DNA from 3 places in the Bradyrhizobium sp. LB13.1 genome. Region 1 is predicted to be linked to each of the others. Evidence: predicted binding sites of a transcription regulator. Region 1 holds the regulator's gene; each other region holds the start of a gene.

Region 1 (9,590 bases):
GTCGAGACCCATCTGCCGGAGACGCCGGTGATGATCGCGGGCGACCGCGAGGAGCTGCTCCGCCTGTTCGAAAATTTGATCGAGAACGCGCTCAAATACGGCGCCTCGGGTGGCCGTGTCGTCGTGTCGCTGACGTCCAGTCCTGCCATTGATGGAACTCAGGAGATCCGGGTCCTGGTCCGGGATTTCGGCCCCGGCATCGCGCCGGAGCATTTGCCGCGGCTGACCGAGCGCTTCTACCGGGTCGATATCGGTGACAGCCGCTCGCAGGGCGGCACCGGCCTCGGATTATCGCTGGTGAAACATATTCTTAACCGCCATCGCGGCCGGCTTTTGATCGAAAGCGTGCCCAAGCAGGGCGCCACTTTTACCGCCTGTTTTCCCCAGGTGAAGGCCTTGATCCAGAGCTGAAATACAAGCGATTCCAATTGCTTGTCTCCGTCATCCAGCTGTCACGAAAGCTTCGTAAAAGCTCAGCTGTCCGCTCCTAAAGGAGCGGCACGGGGAGCGCGATCGGGCGCGGATGGCGCTTCGCTCCCCTGCATGGAGACCAACATGAATTTCCTCAAAACGATCGTCGCTGCTGGCTTGGTCGCCGCATCGACGACGGCGGCCTTTGCCGCCGATATCACCGGTGCCGGTGCGACGTTCCCGTTCCCGATCTATTCGAAATGGGCTGACACCTACAAGAAAGAGACCGGCAACGGTCTAAACTACCAGTCGATCGGTTCCGGCGGCGGTATCAAGCAGATCCAGGCCAAGACCGTGACCTTCGGCGCCAGCGACGCGCCGCTCAAGGCCGAGCAGCTCGAAAAGGACGGCCTCGTCCAATGGCCGATGGTGATGGGTGCCATCGTTCCCGTCGTCAACATCGAGGGCGTGAAGCCCGGTGAGATGGTGTTCGACGGCGAGACCCTCGCCGGCATCTATCTCGGCAAGGTCACCAAATGGGACGACGCCGCGATCAAGAAGCTCAATCCGAACCTGAAGCTGCCGTCGGAGGCGATCACCGTGGTCCGCCGTTCGGACGGTTCGGGCACCACCTTCAACTTCACCAACTATCTCGCCAAGGCCAGCGCTGACTGGAAGAGCAAGGTCGGTGAAGGTACCGCCGTCGAGTGGCCGGTCGGCGTCGGCGCCAAGGGCAACGAAGGCGTGTCGGGCAACATCAGCCAGACCAAGAACTCGATCGGTTACGTCGAGTACGCCTATGCCAAGCAGAACAAGCTGACCTACACCGGTCTCGTCAACAAGGCCGGCAAGCCGGTGCAACCGACCGTCGAAGCCTTCCAGGCGGCCGCATCCAACGCCGACTGGGCCAAGGCTCCCGGCTACTACGTCATTCTGACCGACCAGCCCGGCGAGAAGTCCTGGCCGATCACGGCGGCGACCTTCATCCTCATGCACAAGGACGCCACCGACAAGGCGGCCTCGCAGGAAGCCATCAAGTTCTTCCGCTGGGCCTTCAAGAACGGCGGCAAGGCGGCTGAAGAGCTCGACTACATCCCGATGCCCGAGGGCGTCGTGACCCTGGTCGAGAAGACCTGGACTGCCGAGATCAAGAGCTAAGCATCGCGATGCTCGTGTCCCGGACGCGCTGCAGCGTGAAACGCTGCCGCGCAGAGCCGGGACCCACAACTGTGCCCCGGATCAGCGTCGCATCCGGGGCACGGACCAACAAAAAACGTATACTATTTGGTACAGGGGATCGGCGTGGCAGAGATGGCCGTTCAGAGCGATATAATCGACGATGCTGGACCGTATGATCGCGCCAAGGCCTTGAGCGCGTTCAAAGTCGGCGACGTCACCTTCTACTGGATCACGCGGCTCTCCGCGATCTCGGTGCTTCTGATCCTCGGCGGCATTATCCTGTCGCTGATCGTCGGCGCCTTTCCGGCGATGAAGGAATACGGTCTCTCCTTCCTGTGGACGCAGCGCTGGGCGCCGTCCGCCGATCCGCCGGTGCTCGGCGCGCTCGGGCCGATGTACGGCACGCTCGTCACCTCCTTCATCGCGATGCTGATCGCCATCCCGGTCGGTCTCGGCATTGCGATCTTCCTCACCGAGCTCTGCCCGCAATGGCTGCGCCGCCCGATCGGCATGGCGATCGAGCTGCTCGCCGGCATCCCCTCGATCATCTACGGCATGTGGGGCTTCTTCGTGTTGGGTCCGTTCCTCGCCAACACGTTCCAGCCCTTCATGATCAAGATCTTCGACGGCGTTCCGGATGCTGGGCGGGATCTTCGCAGGTCCCCCGTCCTATCTCAGCCTATTCAATGCCGCGCTGATCCTCGCCATCATGGTGCTGCCCTTCATCACCTCGATCTCGGTCGACGTGTTCAAGACGGTGCCTCCGGTCCTGAAGGAAGCCGCCTACGGCGTCGGCTGCACCACCTGGGAAGTCGTCCGCAGCGTGGTGATCCCCTACACCCGCGTCGGCGTCATCGGCGGCGTCATGCTGGCGCTGGGCCGCGCGCTCGGCGAGACCATGGCGGTGACCTTCATCATCGGCAACTCGTTCCGCATCTCGACGTCGATCTTTTCGCCGGGCACCACGATCTCGGCGGCGATCGCATCCGAGTTCGCTGAGAGCGACGGCCTGCACCAGTCCGGCCTGATCCTGCTCGGCCTGCTGCTGTTCGTGCTGACGTTCTTCGTGCTCGCGGGCGCGCGGCTGATGCTGATGCGTTTGGAAAAGAAGGCGGGGAACTAACGCCATGAACCCGATCTATTCACGCCGTCGCCGCAACGACTTCGTCATCCGCGGGCTCTGCATCGCCGCGACCGCCTTCGGCGTCACCTGGCTTGCGCTGATCCTGATCACGCTGCTCTACAACGGCCTGGCTGGCCTCAATGTCCAGCTGTTCACCGAGAACACACCGCCACCCGGATCGAACGAGGGCGGCCTGCTCAACGCCATCGTCGGCTCGCTGATCATGACCGTGATCGGCGTCGGCATCGGCGCGCCGCTCGGCATGTTCGCCGGCACCTATCTCGCCGAATACGGCCGCAACGACCGGCTGACCTCGGTGATCCGCTTCATCAACGACATCCTGCTGTCGGCGCCCTCGATCATCATCGGCCTGTTCATCTACGGCGCGGTGGTGGTGCCGATGCGCGGCTTCTCGGCGATCGCCGGCAGTCTCGCGCTCGCGGTCATCGTCATCCCGGTGGTGCTGCGCACGACTGAGGACATGCTGCTGCTGGTGCCGAACGCACTGCGCGAGGCGGCCTCGGCGCTTGGCCTGCCGCGCTCGCTGGTGATCAAGCGCATCGCTTATCGTGCTGCCCGATCGGGTCTCATCACCGGCGTGCTGCTTGCGACTGCCCGCGTCGCCGGCGAGACCGCGCCGCTGCTCTTCACCGCGCTGTCGAACCAGTTCTTCAGCCTCGGCCTGAACAAGACGATGGCGAACCTGCCGGTCACCATCAACAACTTCGTGCAGAGCCCCTACGCCTATTGGAAGCAGCTCGCCTGGAGCGGTGCGCTGCTCATCACCCTGACCGTTCTTGCCCTGAATATTGGCGCGCGCATCCTTGGCGCCGAGAGGACCGCAAAATGAGTGATCTTTCCGTATCGATGAGCGCGGCCGGCGGACTGCCCCCCGCGCCGATGCTGCCCGAGGCGCCCCCCAAGGTGACCGTTCGCAACCTGAACTTCTATTACGGCGAGCACCACGCGCTGAAGAACATCAACCTGACGCTCGGCGCCAATCGCGTCACGGCGTTCATCGGCCCGTCGGGCTGCGGCAAGTCGACCCTGCTGCGCATCTTCAACCGGATGTACGACCTCTATCCGGGCCAGCGCGCCACCGGTCAGCTCATGCTCGACCAGACCAACATCCTCGACCCCAGGCTGGACCTCAATTTGCTGCGCGCCCGCGTCGGCATGGTGTTCCAGAAGCCGACGCCGTTCCCGATGACGATCTACGAAAACATCGCGTTCGGCATCCGTCTCTACGAGAAGATCTCGAAATCCGAGATGGACGGCCGGGTCGAGAAGGCGCTGCGCGGCGGCGCGCTGTGGAACGAGGTCAAGGACAAGCTCAACGCCTCCGGCCTGTCGCTCTCCGGCGGCCAGCAGCAACGCCTCTGCATCGCCCGCACCGTCGCGGTGCGGCCCGAGGTGATCCTGTTCGACGAACCCTGCTCGGCGCTCGACCCGATCTCGACCGCCAAGGTCGAGGAGCTGATCCAGGAGCTCTCCGAGGACTACACGATCGCGATCGTCACCCACAACATGCAGCAGGCGGCGCGCGTCTCCGACAAGACCGCCTTCATGTATCTCGGCGAGCTGATCGAGTTCGACGACACCAACAAGATCTTTACGTCGCCGACCGACCGGCGCACGCAGGATTACATCACCGGCCGGTTCGGCTGAGGAGACGCGACATGGGTTCTGAACATACCGCAAAGGCCTTCGACACCGACCTCCAGGAACTCACCCGGCTGGTTGCCGAGATGGGCGGCATCGCCGAGCGCATGATCGTCGATTCCGTCGACGCGCTGATCCGCCGTGACGTTCCGCTCGGCCAGCGCGTCGTCACCATCGACACCGAGCTCGACGCGCTCCAGAAGAAGATCGAGGAGCGCGCCGTGCTCACCATCGCCCGCCGTCAGCCGATGGCGGTCGATCTGCGCGAGATCGTCGGCGCCATGCGCGTCGCGACCGATCTCGAGCGCATCGGCGACCTCGCCAAGAACATGGGCAAGCGCGTCGCGGCGCTGGAGACGGATTTCCATCCGCTCAAGCTGTTCCGCGGCCTGGAGCACATGACAGACCTCGTGCAGCAGCAGGTCAAGTCGGTGCTGGACGCCTATGCCGCACATGATTTGCCGGCGGCGATGGCGGTGTGGAAGGGCGACGAGGAAGTCGACGCCATCTGCACTTCGCTGTTCCGCGAGCTCCTCACTTACATGATGGAGGATCCGCGCAACATCTCGTTCTGCATCCATTTGATGTTCTGCGCCAAGAACATCGAGCGGATCGGCGACCACGCCACCAACATCGCCGAGACCGTGTTCTACATGATCGAGGGCCAGGCGATCACCGACAAGCGGCCGAAGGGCGATATGACGACCTTCGCCAGCTCGATACCGAACACCTAGGGAGCAACGACCCAGATGGGCGCACGCATTATGGTGGTTGAGGACGAGGAAGCCCTGACCGAGCTTCTCCGCTACAACCTCGAAGGCGACGGCTATGACGTCGAGACGGTCATGCGCGGCGACGACGCCGACACCCGTCTCAAGGAGCACATTCCCGATTTGATCGTGCTCGACTGGATGCTGCCGGGCCTGTCGGGCATCGAATTGTGCCGGCGGCTTCGCACCCGTCCCGAGACCAAGCAGCTCCCGATCATCATGCTCACCGCGCGCGGCGAGGAAAGCGAGCGGGTGCGGGGTCTTGCGACCGGCGCCGACGATTACATCGTCAAGCCGTTCTCGGTGCCGGAGCTCCTGGCGCGCGTGAAGGGCCTGCTGCGGCGCGCAAGCCCCGAACGGCTCGCCGCTGTGCTCGCCTTTGGCGACATCGAGCTCGACCGCGACAAGCGCCGCGTGGCGCGCTCGGGCCGGCCGATCGATCTCGGCCCGACCGAATATCGCCTGCTGGAGTTCTTCCTGGAGCATCCGGGGCGGGTGTTCTCGCGCGAGCAACTGCTCGACAGCGTCTGGGGCCGCGACATCTACATCGACGAGCGTACCGTCGACGTGCATATCGGCCGCCTGCGCAAGCTGCTCAATCTGGGCCGCGAGCAGGACCCGATCCGCACCGTCCGCGGCGCCGGCTACGCGCTGGATGATCGTTTTGCCAAGGCGGAGCAGCAGGCGTAACTCGCTTCAAGCTCCGCCGTCGTTCCGGATCGGCACGCGCTTTTGGCACGCTTGTCCGGGACGACATCAAGTGGGCCGAGGCGTCATCGTGTGACGGCGCCGCCCTTGCAGTCAGCTAAATCCGCTAGCTCAGCGCGGGCCCGGCTTCACCGGTGCGCGGCGCCGATCCGACGCCGGCTGATACGCGACGCGCGAGTGCTGGGCGCAATAGGGCAGCCCGGAAAGCGCCTTGCCGCCGCAGAAGAAGAAATCCGGGGTCGAGGGATCGCCGACCGGCCAGTGGCAGGTCGCCTCGTTCAGCTCGAGCAGCGATAGCCGCTGGCTCATCGGCACCACGTTGTCGTAGGTGACCGGTTCGGCCTCCACTTCGACCTCGAAAGCCTGTGCCAGCGCGGTGTTGCCGCGCGAGATCGGACGGGTCACCCGCATCATATGCTGCGCGGGGCGCGCCTTGCGCGGCCGGGGCGCTGCCGATGAAGGGCTCTTGGCGCGACCCGACAGGCCGAGCCTGTGCACTTTGCCGATCACGGCATTGCGGGTCACATTACCGAGCTCAGCCGCGATCTGGCTGGCCGAAAGTCCGGCCTCCCAGAGCTTTTTAAGCTGCTCGACGCGATCATCGGACCAGGTCAAAACTGTCATTGCACCCTTTCCCTCGCTGCCGGCCTGCCATCCTGGCGCCTCGCAGCGAATGCCTAAGCCTTTAAAAACCCGTGCCGCCAGAATCCCTTAAGGCTCGCCGGGCGTGACTAGAACGCCCGAACGTTTACGCCGGTACATAAGGACTTAGAGATCAGAACCACTGCACGAGATGTCGTATCTGACAATCCAAACGCTACAATATGGCGTGACTCCCGCGCAAGAGTCCGCCGACTCGCTTCCACATGTTCCGTGGTGAAATCCCGCGAAATCGGCACCGCAAGATTACGGATTCAGCGTTTCGCGAGGCTTTCCGGGGCGGCATTGACACCCGTCTTCCCAAGCATAAGATAGTGACACGTGCCGCCCCGAAAAGGCGGCACGTTTCGTTTTCCGGGCCGGTCAATGGTGCGTTGCGCAATGCACGCGTCACACCGTCCGCAACATCCAAGTGACATCATGACCAACAGCGCAGCGCCGCATTTGCTCCCCGTTTTCGCCAGAACCGACCTCGGTTTCGAGCGCGGCGAAGGCTGCTGGCTGATTGCGATCAATGGCGAGCGCTATCTCGATTTCACCTCGGGTGTCGCGGTGAACGCGCTCGGCCATGCCCATCCCGCGCTGGTCAAAGCGTTGCAGGAGCAGGCCACGAAGCTCTGGCACATGTCGAACCTGTTCCAGAGCCCGGATGGCGAGAAGCTCGCCAACCGCCTCTGCCATGAGAGTTTTGCGGACTTCGTGTTCTTCTGCAATTTCCGGCGCCGAGGCGCTGGAGGGCGTGATCAAGCTGGTCCGCCATCATCACTTCTCCCAAGGGCATCCGGAACGTTACCGCATCATCACCTTCGAAGGCGCGTTCCACGGCCGCACGCTGGCGACGCTGGCCGCGACGGGATCTGCAAAATATCTGGAAGGTTTTGGTCCGCCGATGGATGGCTTCGACCAAATCCCGCATGGCGATATCGAGGCCGTGAAGAAAGCGATCGGTCCGCAGACCGCCGGTATCCTGATCGAGCCGATCCAGGGCGAGGGCGGCGTGCGCTCGGCAACCCCGGCCTTCCTCAAGGCGCTGCGCCAGCTCTGCGACGACAAGGGCTTGCTGCTCGCGTTCGACGAGGTGCAGACCGGCATGGGCCGCACCGGCGATCTGTTCGCACACCGCCGTCTCGGCGTGACGCCCGATGTGATGTCGCTGGCGAAGGCGCTCGGCGGCGGCTTTCCGATCGGCGCGGTGCTGGCGACCGCGGATGCGGCGGGCCGGCATGGGGCCCGGCTCGCACGGCTCGACCTTCGGCGGCAATCCGCTCGCGATTTCGGCTGCGAACGCCGTGCTCGACGTCATGCTCAAGCCCGGCTTCTTCGACCACGTGCAGAGAATGTCGCTGCTGCTCAAGCAGAAGCTCGCCTCCGTGATCGATCGTCATAGCGATGTCGTCAGCGAAGTGCGCGGCGAGGGCCTGCTGATCGGCATCAAGGCGGTGGTGCCTTCAGGCGATCTCGTTGCAGCCTTGCGCGAAGAAAAACTGCTCACTGTCGGCGCCGGCGACAATGTCGTGCGTTTCCTGCCGCCTTTGATCGTCACCGAAGCCGAGATCGAGGACAGCGTTGGGCGGCTCGAACGCGCCTGCACCGCGTTGTCCGGCAACAAGCGGGCGGCAAGCTGATGAGCAAGTCGCCCAATAAAGCACCGAAGCACTTCCTTGATATCGACGCGCTGCCGCTGTCGGAGCTCAAGAGCATGCTGGCCGCGTCCTCCGCGATGAAGGCGAAGCAGAAGGCGCATCAGCCGGTCAGGCCGCTTGAAGGCAAGACGCTGGCGATGATTTTCGAGCGCCCCTCGACGAGGACGCGGGTGTCGTTCGATGTCGCCATGCGCCAGCTCGGCGGCGAACCCATCATGCTCACCGGCGCGGAGATGCAGCTCGGCCGCGGCGAGACCATCGCCGACACCGCGCGCGTGCTGTCGCGCTATGTCGACGCCATCATGATCCGCATTCTCAATCACGATGCCCTGCTCGAGCTCGCGGCGAACGCCACCGTTCCTGTCATCAACGGCCTGACGCGGCGTTCGCATCCCTGCCAGGTGATGGCTGATCTCATGACCTATGAGGAGCATCGCGGCCCGATCGAGGGCAGGACTGTGGCCTGGACCGGCGACGACAACAACGTGCTCGCCTCCTGGGCGCACGCCGCCGAACGCTTCAAGTTCCAGCTCAACGTCGCGACGCCCCCGGAGCTGGCGCCGAAAAAGGCGATGCGCGATTTCATCAAGGCGACCGGCGCGCCGATCATGCTCGGCAGCGATGCCGAAGCCGCCGTGCGCGGCGCCGATTGTGTCGTCACCGACACCTGGGTGTCGATGGGCGACAAGGAAGGCGAGCATCGCCACAACGTGCTCAAGCCTTATCAGGTCAACGCCCAGCTGATGTCGCTGGCCAAGCCCGATGCGCTGTTCATGCACTGCCTGCCCGCCCATCGCGGCGAGGAGGTCACCGACGAGGTGATCGACGGCCCGCAATCCGTCGTGTTCGACGAGGCCGAAAACCGCCTGCACGCGCAGAAGGGCATTCTGGCCTGGTGCTTCGACGCGGTGAAGTAGGCGCGGGGCGCGCGGTGAACGCGAAGTCGGTTTGTTTCGCCGTCCTGGCTTTCGCCAGGACGACACCGAACTTGCAGTATCGCGTGTAACCATAACTGCGCCCGGAACACGCGGCCCGCGCCCCCTTCCATTTCCGCCTTCCGACCCCAGATAGAGCGCCATGATTTCCCAATCCCCTGACATGAAAACCGGGCCCGAAGGCCCGGTTCGCGCACCATCCGCGGTTCCGGTCGACGACGCCGTGCTGCCCTACGAGGTCGACGCGCTCGACGTGCGCGGTCGCCTGGTGCGGCTTGGTCCGGCGCTCGACGATATCCTGACCAGGCACGATTATCCGGCGCCTGTCGGCAAGCTGCTCGGCGAGGCCATCGTGCTGACCACGCTACTCGGCTCGGCGCTGAAGTTTGAAGGCCGCTTCATCCTCCAGGCCCAGACCGACGGTCCGGTGTCGTTCCTGGTCGTCGATTACATGGCGCCGGATCGCCTGCGAGCCTACGCACGTTTCGACGCCGCGCGT
Region 2 (9,590 bases), 510 kb from region 1:
CGGTCATCGCTGTTCTGGAAAACGTAGACGTTATCGGAATCAAACAGCCGCGGGACGACGATCTGGCTCATCTGCATCGCCGCCATGGCGGGTTGCGGCTGCCGCAGCACGGTCTCCGCGACCATCGAGGTCCAGCCGCCGGTGGCGTTGGCCAGCGCCCGGGCCGTGATCGTGCGGCGATGGCCGCGATCGACCACCGCGAGCCGCCATGTGTCGGTTCGATCGGCGCGCACGCAGCGTGCCCCGGTCCGGATCGCAGCGCCACGCTCGGCCGCATCCAGGGCCGTGAGCACCACCAGGCGGGAATCGTCGACGACGCAGTCCGAATATTCGAAGGCCGTGCCGAACGGTCGTTTCAGCGCGTTGCCGACCGGATGATGCGTGATGTCGAGCGTGGTCGCCGCCGGCAGGCCGCTCCGGCTCGTGAGGCTGTCGTAGAGGAACAGGCCGGCGCGCAGCAGCCATGGCGGACGCTCATCGGAATGCGCCGGTATTACGAAGCGCATCGGCCGGACCAGATGCGGCGCGATCCGGAGCCAGGTCCGGCGCTCGGCGAGCGCCCGGCGCACCCGCCGGAAGCCGCGCCGTTCCAGGACCGACAGATCGCCGTGGATCAGCCGCGGCGTTGCCGACGATGCCGCGCCGCCCAGATCGCCCTGCTCCAACAGGATGACCCGCAGGCCGCGGCCGGCGGCATCGCGCGCGAGGCTGACACCGTTCAGGCCGCCACCGATGATCGCAAGGTCGTAATCCGCCATGAAGCCGTCGAGAAGGAGCGAAACGCTCGCCATCTCTAGCCGGTCTTGAGCGCAAGCTCCATGACTTCGGCGCGGCCGACGAGGCCGGCATATTTCCCGATCGGCAGGGGCTTGCCGAGCAGATAGCCCTGCACGCCGTCACATCCTTCCTCGGCGAGAAAGGCGAGCTGTTCGAGCGTCTCGACGCCCTCGGCGACGATCGACATTTCCAGGCCATGGCCGAGATCGATCACCGCGCGCACGATCGCCGCCGATTGCGGGTTGCGGCCGAGATTGATGATGAAGGCGCGATCGATCTTGATCTTGTCGAACGGGAACGCCTGGAGATAGCTCAGCGAGGAATAACCGCTGCCGAAATCGTCCATCGAGATGCGTACGCCAAGCGCTTTCAGCCGGCGCAGCAGCGCAAGTCCGCGATCAAAGTCCTCGATCAGCACGCCCTCGGTGATTTCGAGCTCGAGCCGGCCGGGTGCGAGACCCGTCTCGATCAGGATCGAATGGACCAGCCCGACCACGTCGCCGTGCATGAACTGCGCCGGAGACAGATTGACCGCGACCTGGAGCGGCTTCGGCCAGGACGCCGCCTCGCGGCAGGCCTCGCGCAGGATCCACTCGCCCATCTCGACGATGAGGCCGCTTTCCTCCGCGATCGGGATGAATTCGGCCGGGGAGACCTGGCCGCGCACCGGATGCTGCCAGCGCGCCAATGCCTCGAAGCCGATGATCTCGCTCTCGACGACGCTGTGGCCCGTGGCGCCCTGCGGCTGGAAGGCGAGCGAAAGCTCGCCGTTCTTGATCGCCATCGAGAGGTCCTGATGCAGCACGCGGCGATCGCGGATCTGCTGGTCCATCTCCGGCTGGAAGAGGCTGATCGTGCCGCGCGACTTCTGCTTGGCGCGGAACAGCGCCGCGCCGGCATTGGCGAGCAGCGAGGCGCCGTCGGCGCCGTTGTGCGGGAAGATCGACATGCCCGTGGTGACACCGGCGCGGACCGGGCGGCCGTCGATCTGGAATTCCTTGGCGACGGCATCACCGATCTGCTGCGCCAGCGCGAGACCTGCCTCAGGTTGTTTGCCATCGATGATCAGGCCGAACTCGTCGCCAGACAGGCGCGCCACCACGCCGCCGCGCGCGGAGTCCTGGAGCCGCTGGGCCACCTCGACCAGAAGCTTGTCGCCGTGCGCATGACCGAAGACGTCGTTGACCTCCTTGAGACCGTCGAGGTCGACGCACAGAACCGCGAACTCCTCGCCGGTGCCTTCGCAGGCCTCGATCATCTGGGTCAGCGCCTGCAAGAAAGCGGCACGGTTCGGCAAATCGGTGAGGCCGTCATGATAGGCCATGTGCGCCATGCGCGACTCGGTCTGCCGGCGATCGGTGACGTCCTCGTGAGTCTTGATCAGATATTGCGGCTCGCCGGCGTCGCTCAGCACGGTGGCGCGACGGGTGAGGAACAGTCGCAGGCCGTCCTTGGTCGAGATCGGATGCTCTTCGGTGATCATCCCGCGCTTCTTGATCGCGGCTTCGTCGCGCGCGATGATCAGCTTGGCTTCCTTGGGATTGAAGATGTCGGACGCGGTCAGGCCCGTGGCGTCCTCGCGTCTGCGGTTCAGGATCGTCTCCGCGCTGCGGTTGGCGAGCAGATAGCGGCCGTCCTTGACCTGCTCGACGATCAGCGCCACCGGGATGTTGTCGACCACGAGTTCCAAAAACTTCTTCGTGCTCTCCAGCTCCTGCGACAGCGAGCGGCGGTCGGTGATGTCCTCGAACACCACCAGCAGGAATTCAGGCTTGTTGCTCTCGTTGCGGACCACGATCCGGATCGAGGCCACCATGCGCTGGGTCGCGCCGCGCTCGACCTCGAATTCGTTGCGGTACTGGCCGGCGGGCGCGATGAGCGCCGCCCGATCGGTCGCCTCGATGCTGGCCGCCGAATTCGGCCCGAACAGCTCGCGCGCGTTCTTGCCGACAACCTGGTCCCGCGAAAATCCCCAGAAGCGCTCATAGGCGCTGTTGGCGAAGATGTAGCGGCCATCCTCGATGCTCTTCGCGGCCACGCAGGCCGGCACGTTGTCCAGCACCGTTTCCAGGAACTGCTTGGTGGAGGCGAGCTGCCGCGACAGCCTACGCTGCTCGCTAACGTCCAGATGCGTCGCCACCGAGCCGCCGTTGGGCAGCACGAAATATTTTACCAGGATGGCCCGCCCGTCCGGCAGTTCGGTGATCAAGCCGTTGGTGCTTGCCGCCTTTTCGTAGAATTCGTCGTCGGAGGCGACTCCGAGGACGCCACGCTTGCGCCGCAAGGCGAGGATGTCGGGTCCCGTCATGCCCGACCAGAGCTCTGAGCGGCCGAGGCCGTAAATCTCGAGATAGCGGTCGTTGCAGAAGATGACGCGCCGCTGCGCATCCGTCATCACCACGCCCTGGTTGAGATTGTTCATGGCGGAGGAGATGAAGGCATTGCGCCGCAGCTGCAGACGCCTGGTCCGGCGCAGCGAGGAATGGATCCACAGCACGATCGCGGCGAGGAACGAGCAGATGACGACACCCGCGATCAAGGCTTCCCAGATCACGTTGGGATTGAGCTCGCCGAGATAGCTCGGCGGGGCGAAGCTGTCGGAGAGGGCAAAGGCGCGCGCAGGCGCGACCGCTGCGGCCAGGCACACGACGGCCTGCACCGCAATCGGAAGCGTGCTGCCCACGTGCCAGTTCTTCTCAGCCATCAGCCACCCGCGATTTCAACGTCGGATTGTCTGGTCTCGCCGGTTTGGATCGGGTAAACGCCTGTACGTGCAACGGAAAAATGTGACGCCAAATACGGCAATTGCCCTGACATGATAAATGCCTCCTTAACGGAAAACGCCCCCGCGCCGTCCTCCCCAGGCCTGAGGCCTCCTTCGCTTCGAGCGGACGTCCTGCACAGCCATGGATAGGGTCGACTGCGTCGTCATCGGAGCCGGCGTGGTCGGGCTCGCGGTGGCTCGAAAGCTGGCGCAAGCCGGGCGCGAGGTGATCGTGCTCGAGGAAGCCGAGGCCATCGGCACCATCACCTCCTCGCGCAACAGCGAGGTGATCCATGCCGGCATCTACTACCGCGCCGGGAGCTGGATGGCGCGCATGTGCGTCGACGGCAAGCACGCGCTCTACCGCTACTGCTCCGAGCGCGGCATCCCGCACAGAAATTGCGGCAAGCTGATCGTCGCGACCAATCCGAAAGAGACCGAGAAGCTGCAATCGATCAAGGCGCATGCCGAAGCCAATGGCGTGCTCGACATGCAGCTGCTCACGGGCGAGGCGGCATGCGCGCTGGAGCCGGCGCTTGCCTGCGATGCCGCGCTGCTGTCCCCGTCGACCGGCATCATCGACAGCCACGCCTACATGCTCTCGCTACGCGGTGAAGCCGAGGACGCGGGTGCGGCCTTCGCGTTTCACACCCCGCTGATCCGCGCCAAGGCGACCGCCGGCGTCATCGAGATCGAAGCGGGCGGCGAAGCGCCGATGACGCTGCAATGCAGCCTCCTCGTCAACGCCGCGGGGCTCTCGGCGACCACGGTAGCGCGCAACATCGACGGCATGCCGCTGGACCGGATTCCGCGGGCCTATCTCGCCAAGGGAAACTACTTCAGCTGCAATGCGATGGCGCCGTTCTCGCGCCTGATCTATCCGGTGCCCGAGCCCGGCGGGCTAGGGGTGCACCTGACGCTGGACATGGCAGGGCAGGCACGCTTCGGCCCTGACGTCGAATGGATCGAGACGATCGACTACGAGGTCGACCCGTCACGCGCCGAGCGCTTCTACCCGGCGATCCGCAAATACTGGCCGACGCTGCCTGACGACGCGCTCATGCCGAGCTATTCGGGCATCCGCCCGAAGATCGTGCCGCCGGCGGTGGCCACGCAGGATTTCTTGATGCAGGGCCCGCGCGATCACGGCGTCGAAGGCCTGGTCAATCTGTTCGGCATCGAGTCGCCCGGATTGACGTCATCGCTCGCGATCGCGGATCACGTCGCCGAACTCGCAGGGCTCGGTCTCGCGCAATGATTGCGCGGCGCGCACCTTGCCGCAAGGATGAGCGCACAGGCTCTCACCCCTGCGTGAAAGGGTACGATCAATTTTACGCTATTACGGGGTTACTAGTGGAGCGTGTCGCCGTGCCTGAGACGCTCGATCTGGTCCTTGACCATCAACTTCCGGCGCTTCAACTCAACAATTTGCAGGTCGTCTGTTGAAAGGTGCACGAGAGCTTCGTGCAGTTCGTTTTCGAGAACTTTGTGCTTCCGCTCCAATTCAACGAGATGTGCCTGAATTGTCATTCGAAACCTCCTCGGTAGTTTGAACCTTTAGGATTCGATCCGGACAAGGAAGTCTACATCACCGATTCGTTCTGTCGATGGGTATCCGTCGTCGCACCGTCATTTTTGAAAATTCATATGTAACGAAGCGTGAGCAAGGGAACCACGCGGGAAAAATCCATGATATCAACGTGCTTGCGCAGCGCCGTCGCAAGCCGCAGAAATATGTCGCGGGAGATCGGCGAGCGACGGTCGCAGATCGCTTGCGATCACGCCGCGCAAGGACGATAATTTCCACAGGGCATCCACAGCCTTAATCTCTCTCACGCCTATCGGTTTTTCGGCCACCGCAAACATGACCAATGAAGACGAGCGCGAACTCGAATCCGAGCTCGCCCGGTTGCACCAGGAACACCGAGATCTCGATGCGGCGATCGATGCACTGCATCAATCGCCCGCCCCCGACCTGTTGCGGTTACAGCGGCTGAAGAAACGCAAGCTGTTGTTGCGCGACCGTATCGCGTTCATCGAAGATCAGATCACGCCGGACATCATCGCCTGATCCACAGGGAATGGCTTTGCGGCGGCCCGCCGCACGTGAATCCGCTTGACTCCAAAGGAACAAAATAAGAACATTTTGGCACCGAGCGCCCCAGGAAAATGCCAAGGAAAACGCAGATGACGGCAACCGCCCTTCTCGACAACAGCCATTATGAACAAGCCTGCGATCAGGCGATCGCCATGTGCGACGGCAATCTGCGCAGCACCATCAAGGCGCTGATCATGGCCAATGAATATCTGGAGGCCGAGCTCGAAGAATTGCGGGCGGCGATTTCCGCCGGCTGCATTCCGGAGTCCTCACGCAGCACGATGCGGAGCAAGAGCAGCGCCGCCTGAGCTGTCAGCTATCGGAGCCGACCATGTCCGATGTCACCTATTACGTAGCATTACCCTTCCTGACCGACGACGACGGATCGCCGGTCGCAGGTGCGGCCGAAGAATGCCAGACCTCGGCGGCCGCGTTACGGCGCGCCGAAATTATGTCGCACAGCGCCGGCCACATCGGCGCGGTCGCGTTCAGCCGCAGCGGCAATCCCATGACCGGCGAATTCGGTGACGCCAAACTGCTCCGCCGCTTCGGCAATGTACCGGAAGACCTCGGCACGCTCTGAAATCAGCTGCTGACGAGCCTGATGCCCGGTTCATGCCGCCGGTGCGCCTTGCGCACATACATGGCGGCATCGGCCTCCTCCAGCGCGCGCGCGGCGTCGGACTGCATGCCAAGCAGGGCGACGCCGGCAGAGGCGCCCGCGCTCACGTGCTGACCGTGGAACACAAAGGACAATTCGTCGATGGCCTCCTCGAAGGCCGCGGCCTTCGCCTTGGCGTCGGTCTCGCTGAGATTCCAGAGCAGCAGCGCGAACTCGTCGCCGCCGAGCCGGCCGACCACGTCCGAGGCGCGGATCTGCCGCGCCAGCGTTGTGGCAATCGCCTTCAGCACCTCGTCGCCGGCGGCATGGCCGAAGGAATCGTTGATCGGCTTCAACCGATCGACGTCGAGCACGATCAGCGCGCCGCTGGCGCGGTAACGCTTCATGTAGGCGACGGCGCGCGCGAGCTCGCGCTCGAAGCCGCGCCGGTTCGGAATCTCGAGCAGGAAGTCGGTGTCGGCGGCGGCTTCGAGTTCCGCGACCCGCCGCAGCGCCCCCTTGAGCTTGCTCCGGAGGTTGCGGATGGCCGTCTTGATGGCCGTCTTGGCACCGTCATCGGCCGACGCTTCGCGCCGCAACGGTTTGATCGAACGCCCGGCCGGGCGCTTGGCCGGGCTTTTGGAGGCAGCTTTGGAGCGGCTGGCGCTGGTCTTCAGGCCCTTTTTGGCCTTCGCAGCGCTCGCCGTTTTTGGTTTCTTCATGGGCATCCTGCTCAATGAAGGCTTGCGGGGATTCACCAAGACAGGATAGTGCATTCGCTTCTCCTTGCCACCGCCTTGCGAGCCGCCGGCCGGAACCGTTAATCTGGCCTATCTTTCTGTTTTTCGAGCACAATTGACGTCATGACCGCGCCGATCGCCGTTATCATGGGAAGCCAGTCGGACTGGGACACGATGCGGCATGCCGCCGACACGCTTGCAGCGCTCGGCGTTGCCGCCGATACCCGCATCGTTTCGGCCCACCGCACCCCCGACCGGCTGTTTGCGTTCGCCAAGGGCGCCAAGGTGGCCGGTTACAAGGTCATCATCGCCGGCGCGGGTGGCGCTGCGCACCTGCCCGGCATGGCGGCGGCGCTGACGGAACTGCCCGTGTTCGGCGTTCCCGTCGAATCCAGGACGCTCAGGGGCATTGATTCGCTCTATTCGATCGTCCAGATGCCTGCGGGCATCCCGGTCGGGACCCTCGCCATCGGCAAGGCCGGCGCCATCAATGCGGCGCTGCTGGCGGCTGCCGTGCTGGCCTTGTCCGACCCGGCCTTGGCCGATCGCTTGGCCGCCTGGCGCAAGGCGCAGACCGAGGCGGTTGCCGAGCGTCCGGAGGACAAGGCGTGACTGACGCAAAGCAGGTGAAGCTGAAGCCCGGCGACACCATCGGCATCCTCGGCGGCGGACAATTGGGGCGGATGCTGGCCATGGCGGCGGCCCGGCTCGGCCTGCGCTGCCAGGTGTTCTCGCCCGATCCGGACTCGCCGGCCTTCGACGTCGTCCTGAACGCGACCTGCGCCGAATATGCCGACGTCGAAGCGCTCGAGCTGTTCGCCAACGACGTCGATGTCATCACCTATGAATTCGAGAACGTGCCGTCCGCGGCCGCGATGGTGCTGGATGCGCGGCGCCCCGTGCTGCCCAACCGCAAGATCCTCGAGACCACCCAGGACCGGCTCGCCGAGAAGGATTTCGTGACGCGGCTCGGCATCGGCACCGCAGCCTATGCCGACGTCACCTCGGTCTCGTCGTTGCGCGAGGCGATCGTCAGGATCGGCCTTCCGGCGGTGCTGAAGACCCGCCGCTTCGGCTATGACGGCAAGGGCCAAGCCATCATCCGCGAGGGCGACGACATCGCGAAAGTGTGGACCAGTCTCGCCACCAAATCGGCGATCCTGGAAGCCTTCGTGCCGTACGAGCGCGAGATTTCCGTGATCACCGCCCGTTCGGCCACAGGTCAGGTCGAGTGTTTTGACGTCACTGAAAACGAGCACCGCGATCACATCCTGAAGATTTCCCGTGCGCCCGCCCGGATCCCGGACGCGCTCGCCGAGGAAGCGCGCAGCATCGCCGGCAAGATCGCGAGCGCGCTCGATTATGTCGGCGTGCTCGCCGTCGAGATGTTCGTGCTCGCCAACGGCACCGGACCGAAGGTGCTGGTCAACGAGATCGCTCCGCGCGTGCACAATTCCGGACACTGGACGCTCGACGGTGCGTCAATTTCGCAGTTCGAGCAGCATATCCGCGCCATTGCCGGCTGGCCCCTAGGCAAGCCCGTGCGCCACGGCGAGGTCGTCACCATGACCAATCTGATCGGCGACGAGATCAAAGACTACGACAAGTGGCTGAGCGTGCCAGGCGCGACCGTGCACATCTACGGCAAGGGCGCGCCGCGCGCCGGCCGCAAGATGGGCCACGTCACCGAAGTGCGACCCACGACCGGCAAGTAACGGGACCGCGGCGCATGCCGCGATCCCGCTTTGCAATTACGCCGTCTTCGCGCCCGCGACGACGCCGGTGGGCTCGTCGCTGAGCCAGCGATAGATCACCCCGCCCAGCGCGCCGCCGATCAGTGGCGCAACCCAGAACAACCAGAGCTGCGCGGTCGCCCAGCCGCCGACGAACAATGCGGGACCCGTGCTGCGCGCCGGGTTCACCGAGGTGTTGGTGACGGGGATGCTGACGAGATGGATCATCACCAGCGCGAGCCCGATCGCCAGCGGCGCAAAGCCCACGGGCGCACGGCCATGGGTGGCGCCCATGATGATGAACAGGAACATCATGGTCATCACCACTTCGGTGAGGAAGCACACGATCATGCTGTACTGGCCGGGCGAATGGGCGTCGTAACCGTTGGACGCGAATCCTTTGCTGACGTCGAAGCCGGGAGCTCCACTTGCGATGACGTAGAGGAGCCACGCGGCCACGATCGCGCCGGCCACCTGCGCGATCACATAGGGCAGGATCTGTCCGGCCGGAAAACGCCCGCCGGCAGCAAGACCGACCGTGACAGCCGGGTTGAGATGGCAGCCGGAGATGTGGCCGATCGCATAGGCCATGGTGACCACGCTCAGCCCGAATGCGAGGGAAACACCGACCAGACCGATACCAACCTGCGGAAAGCCGGCTGCGATCACCGCGCTCCCGCAACCTGCGAATGTGAGCCAAAAGGTGCCGATAGCCTCGGCCGCGTATTTTTTCATATCCATGTGTCGTCCCCTGCTTTCAAGGATTCCGGAACAAGCTCCGGAACGGCCCCGCCCTTGGCGTCAAATCTCCCAAATCAGGGCCGCACAGTGGTATTTTGCCTCATTTGATGGCTGAACTTGGCCCGAAAACGCGGTT
Region 3 (9,590 bases), 6.5 Mb from region 1:
CATTTCTCGTGCTGCTGCCATTCGCGTTCCTGCTCGTGCTGGCCGAGTGGCAGCGTCCGATCCAGCTCGGCGCGAGCCTTCTCGTCATTGGTTTCGGCGTTTATCGGCTGGTCGAGCGGCGCCATCCGCGCACGCTGGCACGAATTCCGCCAACGCAATTGGCGCTCTGGTCATTTGCCGTCGCCATTGCCCACGGCGCCGCCTTGATGCTTGTGCCGATCTATCTCGGGCTCTGCCAGGCCTTCGAACTCGATGCCGGCCACGAGGCCGCCGGCGCGCTGATCAAGGCAAGCCTCGGGATGGCGGTGCTGGTGTCTTTGGTGCACGTTGCCGCCATGGTCGGCGCCGGCGGATGTCTGGCGTGGCTGGTCTACCGCCATCTGGGATTGAAATTCGTCTCGCGAAGCTGGTTCAATCTGGATGTCATCTGGGCGACCAGCCTCATTCTGGTTGGCGTTGTGGCCCTCGCCTTCAATCTCGCGAGCTGGCACTGACGCTTGACTGCGTCAAAGCCCACTCGCCGATGATGCGGAAGCGATCCTTGGCGTCACCCTGCCTGAACAGCGCGAAGCGATCGATCGCTAGCGTGTTGAGATCGAGCGCAGCAAACCTTGCCCGCAGCATCTCCAAGATCGGCCCGCGGCGCTCCGCGTCCAGCCGCCCCGTCAGCGTCATGTGGAAGCGGTACTCCTCCATCACGTAGGGATAGCCCCAGCGATCGAGATAGTCGCGCTGCCGTTCGCTGAGCTTCTCGGGCTTCCGCCGCCCGCGATCTTCCGCCGTCAGGGCCGGACGGAATGAATCGAACTCGCGGACGCAATCGGCGGCGAGCTCTTGAAGCGCATCGACCGGCTCGGCCGGAATGACCGCAATAAAACCACTGATGGAATCGACGATCGGGCGGATCACCGGTATCGTCCGCGCCTCGCCGGCGAAGGCCGCGCAGGCCGTCGAAAGCTCCGCTTCGGTCGTGCCGGGCGCGAGCGCCATCGGCGCCTTCAGCGTGCCGTGAAAGCCGTATTTGCGGGGATCTGCGGTGATGTCGCGCCAATCGGGCGCAGCATGCAGTGTGTCGCTAGGAAACGGCAATTCGTTGCCGGTATGGGCATCGTAGCCGAGCAGCTCGGCGCCGAAGCGGGAGAGGGCGCTGTTGCTGCCTGCCGCAAAATAGATCGCGTAGCGGGAAAGACCTGTCATCGCCGCAGCATAACCGGTTTAGGCCGCAACGACAGCCTCGCGCGGCGTTGCCACTGCTGCGAGCAGCCGCGTCGCATCGGTGAGATGCACGAGTTTGCCGCCCGCGATGACGGCCACGAGTCGCGGTCGCAGCGGAACGCTGTCGTCGACCAGCAGAATGTCGGCGCGCCGTCCTTCAGCGAGCACGCCACGATCGGCAAGGCCGGTCGCGCGCGCGGGTGCGGCGGAGACCAGGTTCCAGGCCTCGGTCAGCGGCAGCACGCCATCGGCTGCGAGGCGGAACGCAGCGAGCAGCTGCGCGGGATAATAATAGTCCGAGGCCAGCACCGAGCAGAGCCCCTTGGCGATCATGTCGGACGCTTTGGTCCAGCCCGTGTGGCTGCCGCCGCGCACGACGTTCGGCGCGCCGTAGACGATGGCATCGCCGTGGCTGGCTGCCTCCCGCGCCGTCTCCTCGTTGATCGGAAACTCCGCGATCGCCACGCCTATGGCGCGAAAGCCCTGGCGCACCGCCGGCGTCGCATCGTCATGCGAAAGCATCCGCACCTCGGCGGCGCGGGCAGTCGCGGCAAGCCGCGACACGGAAGCCGGGACCTCGCTGGCGCGCGAAAGCACGTGTCCCACCAGCCGGTCGAATTCCTCGCTCGACAGGCCGGTACGCTCCACCATGCGGTTGCGCTTGCGAGGCTTGGCCATGTCCCCGACCGTGCCGTCCATGTGGTCGTTGAAGGCGAACAGGTCGACGCGACCTTTGGCGAGCCATTGGCTCATCTCCTGCTCGGCATCGAGATTGTAGGTCTCGTGGCGCAGGTGGAAGCGGGTATCGGCCGCGAATTGCGGGCGCTGCCGTTCGATCGCTTCCATCAGGCCGCGCGCATTGTCGGCGCTGCGCAGGCCCGGCTCCCACGAACAGGTCGTGGCGTGAAACACCGTGGTGATGCCGTTGCCGATCGCCTGGCGGTCGCTGTCGGCGAGCGCCACATCGATCGGGAAGTCGACACCGGCACGCGGCATCATTTGCCGCTCGAAGGCATCGCCATGCAGATCGACGATGCCGGGCAGCACCAGCAGGTCGCGCGCGTCGATCGCAAGCCGCGTCCGGCCGCGAGAAGCGTCGAGCTGCGCAATGTCCGTTCCGGATACGAGAAGTGAAGTCTCGACGAGCTCGGAGCCGATCAGGGTCCGGCCGCCCTCAAGGAAAATGTCTGTCACGCGACCGCGCTTTGTTTGCTGCTGCCAAGAGGACTGTTGAGAGAACTTGCCCGTGCTTCATATGTCGAGAGGAAATCTTCAATCCCGAGCTTGCGGAAATCGGGCAGTGCTTCACGCAATTTGTCGTGATCCCAGTCCCACCAGGCGAGCCTGGCGAGCCGCCCGGCGATCTCTTCCGAGAACCGGCGGCGGACGATGCGCGCCGGATTGCCGGCGACGATGGTGTAGGCCGGCACGTCCTTGGTGACGATGGCGCCTGCCGCGATCACCGCGCCGGTGCCGATGTTGCGGCCCGGCAGCACGATCGCGCCATGGCCGATCCAGACGTCATGGCCGATATGGATGTGATGCTGGCGCCGCCAGTCGAAGAATTCCGTATCGTCGCTCTCGCCTTCGAAGTAGGCGCTCGAACGATAAGTGAAGTGCGCCTGCGTGGCGCGGTGCATCGGGTGATTGCCCGGATTGATCCGTGTCATCGCCGCGATCGAGCAGAATTTTCCGATGGTGGTGTAGGTGATCTGGGCGTCGTTCACGACATAGGAGTAATCGCCCATCGTCACATCGTGCAAAATCGTGCGCGCGCCGACCTCGGTGTAGGCCCCAAGCCTGGTGTCGTGCAGCCTGGCCGAGGGATCGATGGTCGGCTGGACCGAAAGAGTTTTGGCGGCCATGTTGCATCCGAACGAGAGGGCGGGCATTTCTCTTCGAGCGGCTTGATGACAATGTCATGACGACGCGATGACAGGGGATGAACAGGCGATGAGGTGTGTAGGATCGCCGCACCGCAACGCGCGTGTCACACAAGTGTCAAGCGCCGGCGTTAGCGGTGGGCCCAAGCTACTCTGGAGCCCTGCATGCTGGTGGTTGAAGGTCTGACGTGTCGCTTCGGCGTGAAAGCCGCGGTGGACGACGCTTCGTTTCAAGTTTCCCCCGGCGGCTTCGTCGGCGTGATCGGGCGATCCGGCGCCGGCAAGTCGACCCTGCTGCGGACCATCAACCGCCTGGCGACGCCGACGCAAGGCCGCATTGTGTTCGACGGCATCGACGTCACGGCGCTGCGCGGCAAGGCGTTGCGGCAGTGGCGGGCACGTTCCGCGATGATCTTCCAGCAGTTCAACCTGGTCGGCCGGCTCGACGTGCTCACCAACGTGCTGATGGGGCGACTCGCGACGATGCCGACCTGGCGCTCCCTGACGCAGACCTGGCCCGAGCAGGACAAGGCGCTGGCGATGTCCGCGCTCGAGCAGTTCGACATCGCCCCGCTCGCGGCCCAGCGTGCCGACCAGCTCTCCGGGGGCCAGCAGCAACGCGTGGCGATCGCCCGCGCGCTGGTGCAGCAGCCCGACATCATCCTCGCCGACGAGCCGATCGCCTCGCTCGACCCGCGCAACACCAAGATCGTGATGGATGCGCTGCTGCGCATCAACAAGCATTTCGGCATCACCGTGCTCTGCAATCTTCACTCGCTCGATCTGGCGCGCAGCTATTGCGACCGCCTGATCGGCATGGCGCAGGGCCGCGTGGTGTTCGACGGCGCGCCGGCTGAGTTGACCGATTACGTTGCGCGCGAGCTCTACGATCTCGAAGCCGCCGAAATCATGGGCGGCATGCCCGTGCCGGCGCCCCAGGGCGTTCCGGCACTTGGAACGGCGGCCGCCGCCTGAGCCGCGCTTGTTTTGTTTTCAGTTCTTGCGTCAACCGACCCCAACCGATGAAGAGGCTATCATGATCACTCGTAGACTAGTTCTTGCCGGCGCCGCCGCGCTCGCGTTCACGACCTCAGCCTCCGCCGACGACTGGAAAGCCAAATATCCCGAACTGACCTTCGCGGTCATTCCGGCGGAAAACGCCTCGGGCGTTACCGAGCGCTGGGCGCCGTTCATGAACTATCTCTCCAAGGAGCTGGGCGTGAAGGTCACGCTGCGCATCGCCAACGACTACGCCGCCGTCATCGAAGGCCAGCGCGCCGGCAACATCCATATCGCGAGCTATGGCTCGGCCTCGTTCGCCCGCGCCCGCCTGACCGGCGTCAAGACCGACGCCTTCGCCAACGACATCAACGCGGACGGCTCGACCGGCTACTACTCGGTGTTCTTCGTCAAGGCGAACAGCCCCTACAAGAGCGTCGATCAGCTCAAGGGCAAGAACCTTGGCCTCGTCGATCCGAACTCGACCTCCGGCAACAACGTGCCGCGCTTCGAGCTCGACAAGATGGGCATCGCGGACGCCGACACCTATTTCGGCAAGGTCGTCTTCACCGGCAGCCATGAGAATGCGATCCTGGCGCTCGCGCAGGGCACCGTCGACGTTGCGGCCAACCAGTGGACCAGCGATGACGATTCGACGCTGGCGCAGATGCTGACCAAGGGCATGTTGAAGAATGCCGACGGTCCGCCGATGAAGAAGGACGATTTCCGCATCATCCACAAGTCGGACCCGATCATCAACGGCCCCTACGCCTACAATTCGGACCTGCCGGAAGAGGCGAAGGCGGCCATCGCAAAGGCGTTCTTCGACGCGCCCGCCAAGGACAAGGCGGCCTTCGATCGCCTCCAGGATGGCCAGAAGAAGGGTTTTCATCCCGCCACCACCAAGGACTGGGATGGCACGATCGAGCTGATCAAGTTCGTCGATGCACTGCGTAAGAAGAAGGCGTCCTGATTTCAGGATGATGGCATTGGAGCCGGGTCGATGGACCCGGCTCTTTCTCTTTGATCGACCATTTTTCCTGGCCAGATGACCGTCGCGGTTTCGATCCTCCCCGAGCAGCAGCTCGCCGTGCTCAACGCCGCCTATCGCCAGGCGGTCGCGCGCAAGCGGCTGCGACTCCTGTTTGGAGCCGTGATCTTCGCTGCAGCACTGTTTCTCGCCGCGATCGGCGCGGAAGTGAACCTGCGCACCCTCTTCGCCCATTACGGTAACTTCCTCAGCTATTTCGACCGCATCTTCGCGCTCGACAATGGCCAGCGGGTTTGGACCGATGTCGGCGAGTGGCTGTGGGGCTGGCGCAAATGGCTGAGGATGCTCGGCGAGACGCTGTTGATCTCCTATGTAGGCACGCTGATCGGTGCAACGTTCGCTTTCGCGCTCAACTTCTTCGCGGCCGAAAACACCTCGCCGTCGCCCTGGCTGCGCTTCACGGTGCGCCGCCTGCTCGAATTCGCCCGCACCGTGCCCGGTATCGTCTTCGCTCTGATCTTCGTGATCGCCTTCGGGCTCGGGCCGATGGCCGGCGTGCTCGCGATCGCGATCCACTCCACCGGCGCGCTCGGAAAACTGTTCTCGGAGATCGTCGAGAACGCCGACATGAAGCCGGTCGAAGGCATTCGCTCGACCGGTGCGAGCTGGCTCTCCTGCATGCGCTTTGCCGTCGTGCCGCAGGTGACCGCGGGCTATGCCAGCTACGCGCTGCTGCGCTTCGAGGTCAATGTCCGGGAAGCCTCGGTGATGGGTTTCGTCGGCGCCGGCGGCATCGGCCAGGAGCTCGTCGTCGCCATCCGCAAGTTCTATTACTCGGACGTCAGCGCGATCCTGCTCACCATCATCGTCACGGTCTTCGTCATCGACATCAGCACCGGCTGGCTGCGCGGCCGGCTGTTCGGCAGGGAGACGCGGACGTGACGGGGCGGCAGGAGATCGACACCGTAGCGCTTCGCGCGCGCTATCCTGAAATGTTCGACCGGCCGGCCTCGGCGCGGCTTGCGATGCCGGCGATGATCGTCGCGGCGTTCGCGATCCTGGTCTACGGCCTCGTCGATCTCGATTTCTCGCCGTCGCGGTTTTTCGCAGGGCTGAACCAGCTCGGCTGGATCAGCCTGATGATGATCCCGCCGGATCCCGGCTCGTCGCTGCCGATCTATCTGAAGGCGCTGGGCGAGACGCTGTCGATCGCGCTGCTCGGCACGACGCTTGCGGCCGTGTTCGCGCTTCCGGTCAGCCTGTTGGCCGCCCGCAACGTGGTGCCGTCGAGCATTCTGCGCTTCCCGGTGCGACGTTTCCTGGATTCGATTCGCGGCGTCGATACCCTGATCTGGGCGCTGGTGTGGATCAACGTGGTCGGGCTCGGCCCGTTTGCCGGCGTGCTCGCCATAGCCGTGTCCGATTTCGGCGCCTTCGGAAAATTGTTCTCGGAGGCGATCGAGGGCGCCGACCAGAAGCAGGTCGAAGGCATCCGCGCGTCCGGCGGCAGTGCGCTGCACGAGATCCGTTTCGGTTTGTTGCCGCAGGTCCTGCCGGTGATCGCCGGTCAGGTGCTCTATTTCATCGAGTCGAATACGCGCTCGGCCACCATCATCGGCATCGTCGGCGCCGGCGGCATCGGGCTCCAGCTCGCCGAGCAGATCCGCGTGCTGGAATGGCAGAAGGTGTCGTTCCTGATCCTGATGATTCTGGTCGCGGTCGCCGCGATCGATTTCGTCTCGGGAAAACTCCGCTTCGCCATCATCGGGCGAAGGGCGGTGGCTTAATCGCAGACACCGTAGCCTCCATTTCATGGTTGCTACGACTCCACCAAAAATTCCACCCGCTCCGCGGCGAAGCGCGAATGCTTGGTGACCAGCGGCTTGCCGTCGAGGTCATGGTCGGTCGCGTCGACCACCAGAATCGGCCGTCCCAGCGCCAGATCGAGCCGTGCGGCGTCGGTTGCGTCGACGATGCCGGCGGTGATGCGGGTCGCGCCGCGACGATAGTCGCGGACGCCGTAATGCTCGAGCAGTTTCGTCATCGAGCGCGTCGCGGCGAATACATTGCCCGCCCCCGGAAACAATTCCGCCGACAGCCAGGTGGTGGAGACGCAGATCGGCGTGCGGTCGGCGAGGCGCATCGCCTCGATCCGCACCAGTGGTGCGCCGGCCTTCAATCCAAGTTCCCGCGCGAGTTCGCGGGTCGCGGCATCATCGGACGCCTCGATCAACCGGCCATGCGGTTCGCGGCCGTCCGCGCCGACGATCTCGGAGAAGCGGGTCCGCGAGCGCAGCGGATAGGCGAGCTTCTGCGCCTCGACATAGGTTCCGCTGCCACGCTCGGCCCGCACGATGCCGCGCTCGGCAAGCGCGGCCAGCGCGCGCCGCACTGTGTGGCGGTTCACGCGATAGGTTTCAGCGATCTCCATCTCGCCCGGCAGCTTGTCGCCGGCCACAAAGCGGCCGTCGGCGATGCCGCGCTCGATGCCGTCGGCAACGAGGCGCCACAAGGCGACGCCGGAGGAGGCTGTATCCTGCATGCTCATGTGGCCGGGAAGCTACTCCAGAAATCACGCCCTTGTCACGAAACAGTCATGGCGCTCCGGTATCAAGTTGTCTAGTATCATAGACAACTTGGATTCGGCAAGTTCGGCAAACAGGTTCGGTGGATTTGGTGACCCAGCACAACAATCAGCAAGCCCGGCGCAAGGCCGCAATGGCCGTGCTGGCGCACGCGGAGGCGGGCGAGATCGCCGCTCGCCTCCGCGCTCTCGCCCTGCCGGCGCATCAGGATTTGCGTGCGCCGGAAAATGGCCTCGTCATGCTGCGCGGCCGGGTCGGCGGCGACGGTGCGCCGTTCAATCTCGGCGAAGCGACGGTGTCGCGCGCCGCGATCAGGCTCGCGAGCGGCGAGGTCGGTTTCGGTTACACGCTCGGTCGCGACGGTGAGAAGGCGCGGCTGATCGCGCTATGCGATGCGCTGGTGCAGTCCAGCGATTTCGGCGGCGCGGTGGAGCGGGAAATTATCGCGCCGTTGCGTGAGCAGCTTATGGTCAGGCGTAAGCAGGCGGCGGCCGAGACCGCCGCGACGAAGGTTGATTTCTACACCATGGTGCGCGGTGAAGGGTGAGATCATGACCACGATTGCGGAACTGCCGCCGGGGTTCGCCGACAAGGTGCTGTCGGCGCAATCGACCTTTCGTTCGGTCATGGACGCGATGGCGCGGCCGGGGTCGGTCCAGCGCATCGTGCCGACATCAGGAGCGCCTCATATCATGATGCGCGGCACCGCCGCGATCGCGCTGACGCTGTTCGACCACGACACGCCGCTCTGGCTCGATGCGCGCATGTCGGAAAGCACCGACGTGACAAAATGGCTGAAGTTCCACACCGGCGCGCCGGTCGTGCAGGATTCCTCGATCGCAGGCTTCGCGCTGATCAGCGACGGCGGAGCGCTGCCTTCGCTCGAGCGCTTCGCGCTCGGCACCAGCGAATATCCGGATCGTTCGACCACGTTGATCCTTCAGGTCGAGAGCCTGGCCTCGGGGCGCAGCTTCGAGCTGCGCGGCCCCGGCATCGACGGTGTCGCGACGCTCCAGGCCTCGATCAGGCCGTTCGACCTGTTCGAGCGCCTGCGCGTCAATGAGACGCTGTTTCCGCGCGGCACCGATGTGGTGCTGGTCGCCGATGACGCCGTGGTTGCGATCCCCCGCACCACGCGTGTCGTGAACAAGGGAAGCTAGCCGCATGTATGTCGCAGTCAAAGGCGGCGAACGCGCCATCGAGAACGCCCATCGCCTGCTCGCCAGTGCGCGGCGCGGCGACCAAAGCGTTCCGGAAATGTCCCTCGACCAGATCTCGGAGCAGCTTGGCCTCGCCGTGGACCGCGTCATGAGCGAAGGCTCGCTCTATGACCGCGAGCTCGCGGCGCTCGCAATCAAGCAGGCGCGCGGCGATCTGATCGAGGCGATCTTCCTGGTCCGCGCCTTCCGCGCCACGCTGCCGCGCTTCGGCGCCAGCGAGCCGGTCGAGACCGGCGCGATGCGGGTGCAGCGGCGGGTGTCCTCGACGTTCAAGGACATTCCCGGCGGCCAGATCCTCGGTCCGACCTTCGACTATACCCACCGCCTGCTAGATCCCTCGCTCGCCGAAGGTTTTGTGCCGGACGCGCCGGCGACGGCCGAAGCATCGACAGTGCCAACGCCGCGGGTGACCGACATCCTCGGCCGCGACGGCCTTATCGAATCCTCGCCGCAGGCCGAGGAAGGCGCCAACGTCGGCGACCTCACCCGCGAGCCGTTGAATTTCCCGGCGGACCGCGACTTGCGCTTGCAGAACCTCGCGCGTGGCGACGAAGGTTTTCTGCTGGCGATGGGCTATTCCACCCAGCGTGGTTATGGCCGCAATCACCCTTTCGCCGGCGAGATCCGCTTCGGCGAGGTCGAGGTCGAATTTTCGGCGGAAGACGTCGGCTTCGCCGTGCCGCTCGGCTCGATCGAA

The links. The regulator PhoB, encoded in region 1, activates phosphate uptake and scavenging genes when phosphate is short. The targets are predictions, from matches to a motif close to TGTCATNNANCTGTCAT.
Region 2: ACVWYI_RS07670 (YdcH family protein) is a predicted target of PhoB. The motif match lies at 5,158-5,174, and genes of this name have one in related genera.
Region 3: phnC (phosphonate ABC transporter ATP-binding protein) is a predicted target of PhoB. The motif match lies at 3,126-3,142, and genes of this name have one in related genera.

Annotation. Positions count from the first base shown of each region.
Region 1 is NZ_JBSRYQ010000001.1:1,118,727-1,128,316, forward strand. Features, by position in the region: gene ACVWYI_RS05210 (ATP-binding protein) at 1-411, shown strand, start outside; gene pstS (phosphate ABC transporter substrate-binding protein PstS) at 556-1,569, shown strand; partial or broken gene pstC (phosphate ABC transporter permease subunit PstC) at 1,723-2,713, shown strand; gene pstA (phosphate ABC transporter permease PstA) at 2,718-3,563, shown strand; gene pstB (phosphate ABC transporter ATP-binding protein PstB) at 3,560-4,381, shown strand; gene phoU (phosphate signaling complex protein PhoU) at 4,393-5,109, shown strand; gene phoB (phosphate regulon transcriptional regulator PhoB) at 5,125-5,835, shown strand; gene ACVWYI_RS05245 (GcrA family cell cycle regulator) at 5,965-6,477, opposite strand; partial or broken gene ACVWYI_RS05250 (acetylornithine transaminase) at 6,934-8,138, shown strand; gene argF (ornithine carbamoyltransferase) at 8,138-9,073, shown strand; gene ACVWYI_RS05260 (Hsp33 family molecular chaperone) at 9,234-9,590, shown strand, end outside.
Region 2 is NZ_JBSRYQ010000001.1:1,631,870-1,641,459, reverse strand. Features, by position in the region: gene ACVWYI_RS07685 (glycerol-3-phosphate dehydrogenase) at 1-758, opposite strand, end outside; gene ACVWYI_RS07680 (sensor domain-containing protein) at 794-3,481, opposite strand; gene ACVWYI_RS07675 (NAD(P)/FAD-dependent oxidoreductase) at 3,684-4,799, shown strand; gene ACVWYI_RS07670 (YdcH family protein) at 4,892-5,071, opposite strand; gene ACVWYI_RS07665 (YdcH family protein) at 5,406-5,612, shown strand; gene ACVWYI_RS07660 (hypothetical protein) at 5,729-5,947, shown strand; gene ACVWYI_RS07655 (hypothetical protein) at 5,971-6,222, shown strand; gene ACVWYI_RS07650 (GGDEF domain-containing protein) at 6,225-6,962, opposite strand; gene purE (5-(carboxyamino)imidazole ribonucleotide mutase) at 7,104-7,592, shown strand; gene ACVWYI_RS07640 (5-(carboxyamino)imidazole ribonucleotide synthase) at 7,589-8,695, shown strand; gene aqpZ (aquaporin Z) at 8,732-9,454, opposite strand.
Region 3 is NZ_JBSRYQ010000001.1:7,595,761-7,605,350, reverse strand. Features, by position in the region: gene ACVWYI_RS36970 (hypothetical protein) at 1-494, shown strand, start outside; gene ACVWYI_RS36965 (DUF1045 domain-containing protein) at 472-1,197, opposite strand; gene ACVWYI_RS36960 (alpha-D-ribose 1-methylphosphonate 5-triphosphate diphosphatase) at 1,216-2,409, opposite strand; gene ACVWYI_RS36955 (transferase hexapeptide repeat family protein) at 2,406-3,080, opposite strand; gene phnC (phosphonate ABC transporter ATP-binding protein) at 3,264-4,073, shown strand; gene phnD (phosphonate ABC transporter substrate-binding protein) at 4,135-5,070, shown strand; gene phnE (phosphonate ABC transporter, permease protein PhnE) at 5,146-6,030, shown strand; gene phnE (phosphonate ABC transporter, permease protein PhnE) at 6,027-6,875, shown strand; gene phnF (phosphonate metabolism transcriptional regulator PhnF) at 6,908-7,636, opposite strand; gene phnG (phosphonate C-P lyase system protein PhnG) at 7,807-8,220, shown strand; gene phnH (phosphonate C-P lyase system protein PhnH) at 8,225-8,833, shown strand; gene ACVWYI_RS36915 (carbon-phosphorus lyase complex subunit PhnI) at 8,838-9,590, shown strand, end outside.